2 regions of the Cupriavidus sp. 05L310 genome follow, and region 2 is predicted to be linked to the other one. Evidence: predicted binding sites of a transcription regulator. Region 2 holds the regulator's gene; the other holds the start of a gene.
The links. Region 2 encodes FliA, which starts transcription of late flagellar genes. Its sites were predicted from a motif close to CTAAAGTTTNNNNNNNNNNNGCCGNTA; they were not measured.
Positions count from the first base shown of each region.

Region 1: AC1DS6_RS08590 (DUF342 domain-containing protein) is a predicted target of FliA. The motif match lies at 2,494-2,520, and genes of this name have one in related genera.

Region 1 covers NZ_JBFTOX010000009.1:92,379-96,252, forward strand. The annotation lists gene AC1DS6_RS08585 (hypothetical protein) at 1-266, shown strand, start outside; gene AC1DS6_RS08590 (DUF342 domain-containing protein) at 566-2,221, opposite strand; gene AC1DS6_RS08595 (bestrophin family protein) at 2,619-3,569, shown strand; gene AC1DS6_RS08600 (class I SAM-dependent methyltransferase) at 3,717-3,874, shown strand, end outside.
Region 2 covers NZ_JBFTOX010000006.1:16,735-20,608, forward strand. The annotation lists gene flhF (flagellar biosynthesis protein FlhF) at 1-779, shown strand, start outside; gene AC1DS6_RS05240 (MinD/ParA family ATP-binding protein) at 783-1,601, shown strand; gene AC1DS6_RS05245 (RNA polymerase sigma factor FliA) at 1,641-2,357, shown strand; gene AC1DS6_RS05250 (flagellar protein FlhE) at 2,354-2,782, shown strand; gene AC1DS6_RS05255 (flagella synthesis protein FlgN) at 3,532-3,874, opposite strand, start outside.

The DNA of each region.
Region 1 (3,874 bases), on a different contig from region 2:
GCGAGTACCGCAACAGCATGCGCGAGCACTCTACTTACGCGAGTCTCTCCTGGCAGCCCTTGCACCTGGGCCCGCTCCGGATCGGCGCGATGGCCGGCGCGGTGCGCGGGTACCCGGACATCAATCATGGCGGCTGGTCCCCGATGGCCGCGCCGGTCATCAGCATCGAATACGGACGCCTGGGTGCGAACCTGATCTATGTCCCAACCATGCGGGGCAAGGTGGACGGCTGCATTTCGCTGCAGATCAAGATTCGGGTCTGGTAGCACTGTGGAGCCGAAGCCGCAAAAAAGAAGCGCCGCATACAAAAGTATGCAGCGCTATGGAAAGAGGGCCAAGGGGTCGGGCCCTCATCGGGGATACCACCCCGGGGAGGAGCGGTATGTGGCTACTTTAGCGAGTAGCCATGCCCCGACATGCCAGCCCTTTCCTAATCTACAAGGAGAAATTTCTGCAAAATGAGCCGGGAGACTTGCGCGCAACCTGACCAAGTGGTCATGCCCCTGGCGCGGCCAACCGGCTGCCAGCTGCCGGCGGAGCGCAAAACGCCGCCAGGCAGCGGGTTTCAGACCAGCGCGATGCGATCCTCCACCAGCCGGATCTGGCCGCCCGGCTTGTCCTCCATGATCTTCATCGACTTCTGCCCGATGTGCAGGCTGACCCCACCATGGATACGCCGGCTTACTTCGATCACGGCTTCGGGAGACGGGCGCAGCTTTTCGGCCAGTTTGGCCAGCCTGGAGTCGAGTTCGATCGAGTCGCGGGTGAGCTTGAACAGGGTGGCGCGCGCCTTCTCGCGCAGGTCGCCGACGGCTTTCTCGGGATGCTTGGCGAAGAAGCTGACCAGTTGCTGCACCTTGCCCTGCTCGGCTTCCAGCTTCTGGCGCTGGGCCTCGGCCTCGGCCTTCTCGGCTTCGGCATAGGGGTTGGTTCCGACCTGCACGATGGTGGCCGCGCCTGCGGCGCCACCGAGGATGGCGGTACGCACGGCCAGTTGCGCCCGGCAGCGTCCCCCGGTGATATTGCCCTGGCCGCCCTTGGGGCTGCCGGCGACGATGCTGGTCCCGGCCGCGACATCGCTTTGGCGAATGCCGCTTTCCACCTTGACCTCGGTGCCGGCCTCCACCACCGCGCTTTCGATAAAGCGCGCATGCAACGAGCCCTTGCAGCGTACCCGCGCCTCGGTGGCGGCGTTGTCGGCACTCTGGTGAGCGCCTTCGGCCTTGCCGATGATGCCGCCTTTCACCACCACGTTGCCGCCCGCCTCCACATGGGCGGCCTCGATGGTGCCGCTGACGATCACGTCGCCGGTCACGCGCACGGTCATGCCGGTCTTGATGTCGCCGTTGACACGCAGGGTGCCGTCGAACGTGACATTGCCTGAGTGCATGTCCACCGCCTCGACATCGACCACCGGGCTCACGCTGGCGCCTTGCGCCGACAACACCGGCGAGCCGGAAATAGCCGCCAGCAGGACCTCCGGATCCGCAGGATCGGGGGCCACCCCGGTCAGGCCTTCCGCGAACGGCGGATCGGCGGCGGGTACGGCTGCCACGGTCTTGCCGAAGACATCGACGCCATCGGTGCCCTGACGAGCCGGGATACGCCGCATCAGCGGCGTGCCTGGGTTGACCAGCATTAAGGATCCGAGGTCGCGCAGATCGATGCGGCCGCTTTCATCCTCTGCCACCAGCGGCTTGCGCGGCGCCAGCAGGCTCTCGAAGCGAGCCGGCGTGCCGGGCAGCGCGGCGCGTCCCGTGGCGATTTCCAGTCCGTCGCACAGGCCCGCTTCGACCGCGCCGCGCAGCACCTCCCGGTCCGGCTCCGCAACGACGCCGCGCTCGGCCAGCGCGGTGCGGATGTCGTCCCGCGTGACCGCGCGGCCGCCCTGCGGCGGCAGCAGGTTAAGCCGTACGCTCAGGTTGTCGCTGCTGACGCTGAGTTCGAAGTAGCCGTCCGTCAACTGGCCGATCAACGCTTCTACCGGCATGCCCTCCGTGGCACGCTGGCATTGCGCGAGAAAGGCGCCGATCGCGGCCGTGTCCATCCTGGCCTCGGCCCAGCCGCCACCGGCCAGTACCGCTTCCAGCCCCGCGCGGTCCGGCGGCAGCCGGCCCGGTGCAACGGCGAATATTGCGCGCAACTGTCGCGTGCCTTCATCCAGGCTGACCTGCAAGCCTGCGGCTACGCCGGCTACTGTGTCTTGTCCCCGGTTTTCCATTCAGTTCTTCCCTTGATGGATCGTGTCCGGGCGGCGCGGCCCCGTCTTCCGCGCCGCCCGCGGTCCCGGCCCGGGTATCGCCGCGCCCCTGCGCCGCATATCCGGCGCTGGTTATATGGCGAGGCGGCATGCTGCCGATGGCTGGCGCTGCGTACCTGGCGGCACGCCTGGGTTGGCTCGGCCACCGGATGCTCGGGCCTGCCGGGCAGGCCCCTGGGCCGGGTGTCATTTGCGCGCCGAAGGGTCTATGTCCTTTCTGGCGCACACAACACCAACGGCCGTTTCGCGGAAAACTTGAGCCGGGTGACTTGGCCGGCGGACGCTCCACCGCCAGCGGCGGAAAATGTACACTTCCGTCCATCGACGGAATGCCACACCGTAGCAAAGAGGATCACTGATGATCGTGCGAGAACGCCCCTCGGGACTGAAGCTGTTCCTGGTCCTGCGAGGCTCGGTCCTGCCCCGCATCTGGCGCGCGCTGCTGGTGAACTTGGTGGTGGCGGTAGGCGTCACGCTCAGCCACGGTGCGTTTTTCCAGCACAAGATCACCCTCACGGCCATTCCCTTCACGCTGATCGGCTTGCCGCTGGCCATCTTCCTGGGCTTTCGCAATACCGCCGCCTACGACCGTTTCTGGGAAGGCCGCAAGCTGTGGGGAGACCTGGTGGTACGCAGCCAGAACCTGGCTCGGCAATGCCTCGGCCTGATTGCCGAGGCGCCGGGTAGCGCCGCCGCTGCCCCGGCCGGGCTGGACGATGTGCGGGTTCGCATGATCTCGCGCGCCATGGCTTATGCCTACGCGCTGCGCAACCGCCTGCGCGGCAGCAGTGCGGATACCGGGCTGGAGCGATCCTGGCTGCGGCCCGCGGAGCTTGCTGCACTGCAGCGCAGCACCAACGCCCCAGCCGCGCTGATGATGGGCATGGGCGAGGATCTGGGCCTTTGCGTGCGGCAAGGCCGTGTCGATCCTTGCCTTGCCGCCGGCATCGACGACACTTTGTCGCACATGGTGGCCACGGCGGTGGCATGCGATCGCATCCGCAACACGCCCATCCCCTTCTCATACACGCTGCTGCTGCACCGCACCGCATACCTGTATTGCTTCCTGCTGCCGTTCGGGCTGGTCGATACCATCGGCTTTGTCACGCCCATCGTGGTGGCGATCGTGGCATATACCTTCTTCGGCCTCGATGCGCTGGGCGATGAACTGGAAGAGCCGTTCGGCACCAGCCCCAACGACCTGCCGCTCGACGCGCTGTGCCGCGCCATCGAGATCGGCATGAAGGAAGCACTGGGCGAAACCGAGTTGCCGCCGCCGCTCGCGCCGGTGGATTACTGCCTGCACTGACGCGCCATTGCCGGCCGGACCGGCATGCGCCGCTTCCATCACTCGCCCGGCCTGGCGCGACTTTCGGTAAACTCTCGCTGTGCCGGCGCAGCGTCGTCCGGCTTTGGCGCACGCCTCACCGCTTTTCCCAGGTTCGAAACATCCCAGATGGCCCAGAAGTCCCCGGCGTCCAAGACGCCCGCCGCACCGGCGTCCAGCCCCAACGAAATCCGTCCCGGCCAGTCCATCGAGCTGCTCAAGGCGCTGCATATCCTCACGCGCGACGGCAAGATGAACCAGGACAGCCGCCGCAAGCTCAAGCAGGT
Region 2 (3,874 bases):
GCGAGCGCTGGCTTGCCACCGCGCGCAAGACCACGCGCGTGGTCAGCGGTGGCGCGGCCGTCAAGCTCGATGCGCTGGCCGAAACGCTGACCTTCCACGCGGTGGAAGATATGGACTATCGCGGCCGCGACGCCGTGCAGTGGATCGCGCAAACGCCGGTGCGCGTGCTTGAGGGCCAGGCACGTGGCACGCGCGGCGCCGCCGAGAGCGGCATCGAGGCCGGCCTGCTGGTGTCGCGCGTGGTCGATCGCGAGAACGGCCAGACGCTAGCGGTTCACTACCTGCTGTGCGACCCGGCGTTGTCGGCCGAGGGCGTGCAACTGGCCCGCTGGGCCCGCTGGGCTGAAGCCGGCGAAGCGCAACTTCGCACGCTGCGCCACGCAATGGATCACCTGGGGCAGGGCGGGCAGGCAGGCGGCAACGAATCCTCGCTGGCCGAAGCGCAAGCCTGCGCGCGTCTGCTCGCCCTGCAGATGGCGGTAGCCGCGCTGCGGCTGGAGCAAGCGTGCGACGACAGCGCCGCCGCGTTCCTGGCGCGGCTGACCGGCCGCGCGCCCGCCCGCCAGATGCCGGCCGCCGCCGTGCTGGTGGAAGGCCTCGGCCGTTTGCTGGCCTTGCTCGGCGTGCTGGAGAACTACCCCGGCCGAGGTGGCCGCGCCACGCCGTCCGCCACCCACGAAGCGCCGCAGGAGGCCTTTCATCCCGGCGACGCCGCCGGCCTGCTCGAAGCGAGCATGAACGGCAGCCGCGTGTTGCAAACGCTGACGCAGGGAGAATAAGACGTGACTTCACTCGCCTCCGACCAGGCGGAAAGCTTGCGGCGCATGCTGGCGCCCCGCGCCACGCGCCGCATCGCGGTGGTCGCGAGCGATGCCGGTGCCGGCGCCACCACGGTGGCCCTGGGGCTGGCCAACGCACTCGCCATGCAAGGCGAGCGCGTCCTGCTCATCGATGAAGACCGCTTCGGCGCCCGCGCGACCCGCCTTGCCGGCGCCATGCCGGAAGGCACCCTGGCTGCCGTGCTGGGCGGCACCGTGACGCTGGAAGCCGCGCTGGGCAAGCGCCCGGCCGGCACCATCGCGGTGTTGCCCGGCAGTCCGCAGGCCGGTGGCGGACTGCAGGCGCTGAATGGCTTTCGCACTGTGCTCACCGATGCCCGCAGCGACGCAGACGGCGGCTTGTCGCAGGTAGCCGGCACGGCGCACAACCTCGTTGTGGTGCTGCGCGCGGAGCCGGCCTCGATCAAGGCCGCCTATGCCTGCATCAAGCGGCTCAATCACCTGTACGCCTGCCGGCGCTTCCACCTGGTGATCAACGCCGCCGCCAGCGATGCCGCCGCGAGTGCCGTGCTGGGCAACCTGGCGCGCACCGCCAGCCAGTATCTCGGCGTCGAGGCGAGCCCCGCCGGCAGCCTGCCGTACGACCCGCTGGTGGAACGCAGCGTGGCACTAGGCCGCTGCGTGGTGGAGGCCTTTCCCGCGGCGCCCGCTACCGCCGCGCTACGCCGCATCGCCACGGGCATTGCCAACTGGCCCTTGTCCACCGATTCCCGTTCAACCCCGACGGCGCCGCTGGCGCCGTCAGCCCCGGCCCTGGCTTAAACGCCTGGGCCTGCAGCCAGGACTCACGAGAATTCCACCATGTACACGATTCAGGGAAAGCTCGAACAGACCGACACCGTGACGGCGCATGCCTCGCTGGTGCGTCGTATCGCCCTGCAACTGGCAGCCAAGCTGCCTGCCAGCGTGCAGCTCGATGACTTGATCCAGGCTGGCATGATCGGCTTGCTCGATGCCGCCAAGCGTTACGAGGACACCCACGGTGCGCGTTTCGAGACCTATGCCAGCCAGCGCATCCGCGGCGCCATGCTTGACGAGGTGCGCGCCAATGACTGGCAGTCGCGCAGCCTGCGCCAGTTCACCCGGCGCATCGAACGCACCGTGCGCGGCCTGGAGCAAACGCTGGGCCGCGCGCCGCTCGACTCCGAAGTGGCGCAGGAGCTTGAGCTGCCGCTCGACGAATACCAGACACTGCTCAATGAAGTCTATGGCTGCCAGCTGCTGCACTACGAGGACTTCGAGCGCTCCGGCGAAGAGGACTTCCTGGACCGGCACCTGAGCGTCAGCGACGATGGCAACCCGCTCACTGTGCTGATGGAAAGCGGCATGCGCGAAGCGCTGATCCGTGCCATCGAGCGGCTGCCGGAGCGGGAAAAGCTGGTGCTGTCGTTGTGCTACGACCAGGAGCTCAATTTGCGTGAGATCGGGGCGGTGCTGGAGGTGACGGAGTCGCGGGTCTGCCAGATTCGCAGCCAGGCTATTACGCGGCTTCGTTCGCAGCTGCGCGGCTTGCTATGAGGGGCTGGTGCCATCGTCTTGGCGCTGCGGTGCTGGCCGCGGCCTGCTGCGCGGCCTGGGCCGCGCCCGCCGGGCCGCTGCATTCCTGGTCGGCTTCCGTGAACGGGCCTGCGCTGCATGGCAAAGGGTTGCGTACGGTGTCGCCGCCGATCTTGCCTACCGGTTACTTGCCGCAGGCGGAGGGGGCTATTACTACCGTGCGGTGGCGATATAGTTTTGCTAGTACGCCGCCTAATGAGCTGCAGGCTTATTTGTGCAATGCGCAGCGTTGTGTGTTGTTGCCGGGGGCGGAGGGGCTTACCGAGGCGTTTAGCGGGGATGATGCGGCCAAGGGGTTTGTGTTTGCGTTTCAGGTGCCTGGGCGGGGGGCGCTGATGCCGGTGTTGTTGGGGCAGTCGAATCAGGTTACGGTTAGTTTTAGGTGATGTTGCTGTTGCTGGCGGCGGTGGGTTATAAAAACATAAATTCAAAAGCTTAACGTCAAAGGCGGTTTCACCCCCCTGCGGGGGGCGACCTACTTTCTTGTCTTGCCAAGAAAGTAGGCAAAGAAGCGCACCGGATGGGGCGACACCCCCTCGGGATCCAGCGAAAAGAGCGGCCGGGACCCAAACTCGCATCGCCTTAAGGGGATACTCAAACATGGGTCCCTCTTTTCCGCTCTTTTCGCCGGATCCCGAGGCGCCCCATACGGCCTGGTACACCTTGACGGCTCGCTTCGCATCGCGTTGGGGTGTGGCCCGCCCCTCGGGCGCTCCCCACGGCTACACCGATCGTGGTTCTGGCGGCATCGCTTCTTCTTGCAATTCCTTCACGGTTTCGAGCCTTAGAGCCTTCGGGGTTTGACGGGAGCGCTGTTGTCCAATGTTGCGCTGGAGCAATCCGGTGTTCGGTGCGCAAGGGCCGGGCTTGTATGTCGGGGATCTCGAAGGTACGCCGCTGATTGGCGCATTGACTCGCTTCGCGCAGCACGGTTGCCGCTCGCCGAGCGTTGATACCTGCCGGTGAACGTCAAAGGTGGTTTCACCTCACTGCCCGGGGTGGCCTGAGGGGGATGCGCTGTCGCCTTCTGTTGCCAAGCGGCCTTTGATCCGGGTGGTTCCTAGAACCGCTTCTTGATGTTGCGGACTAACCAGTGGCAGTCCAGGTCGGATCCGGAATCAAGATCCGGAAACCATCAGCCGCTGGCCAGGCTGACCCCTTGCGGCCCAGTCTGCGTCCGTCCATCCTTCCCGTAGAGCGTCGCATTATCGCCACGCTGACGCAGCGCCAGGATCGCTTCTTCGGTGAATTCAAGATGCGCGTCCACCACGGCGGAATTGAGCGCATTGGCATCGCGCGCGGTGCGCGCGGCAAACACCAGCGTCCGCCATGCGGCTTCAACGCCCGCATCGATCTGCCGCCCGAACAATTGTCCGCCCGCGCCGGTGCGAATGCCCAAAGCCCCCATCTGTGCCTCGCGGGTGCGCGTCAAGGCACTCAGCAAGCCGGCAAGTTCGACCTTGCGTTCCAGCAACCCG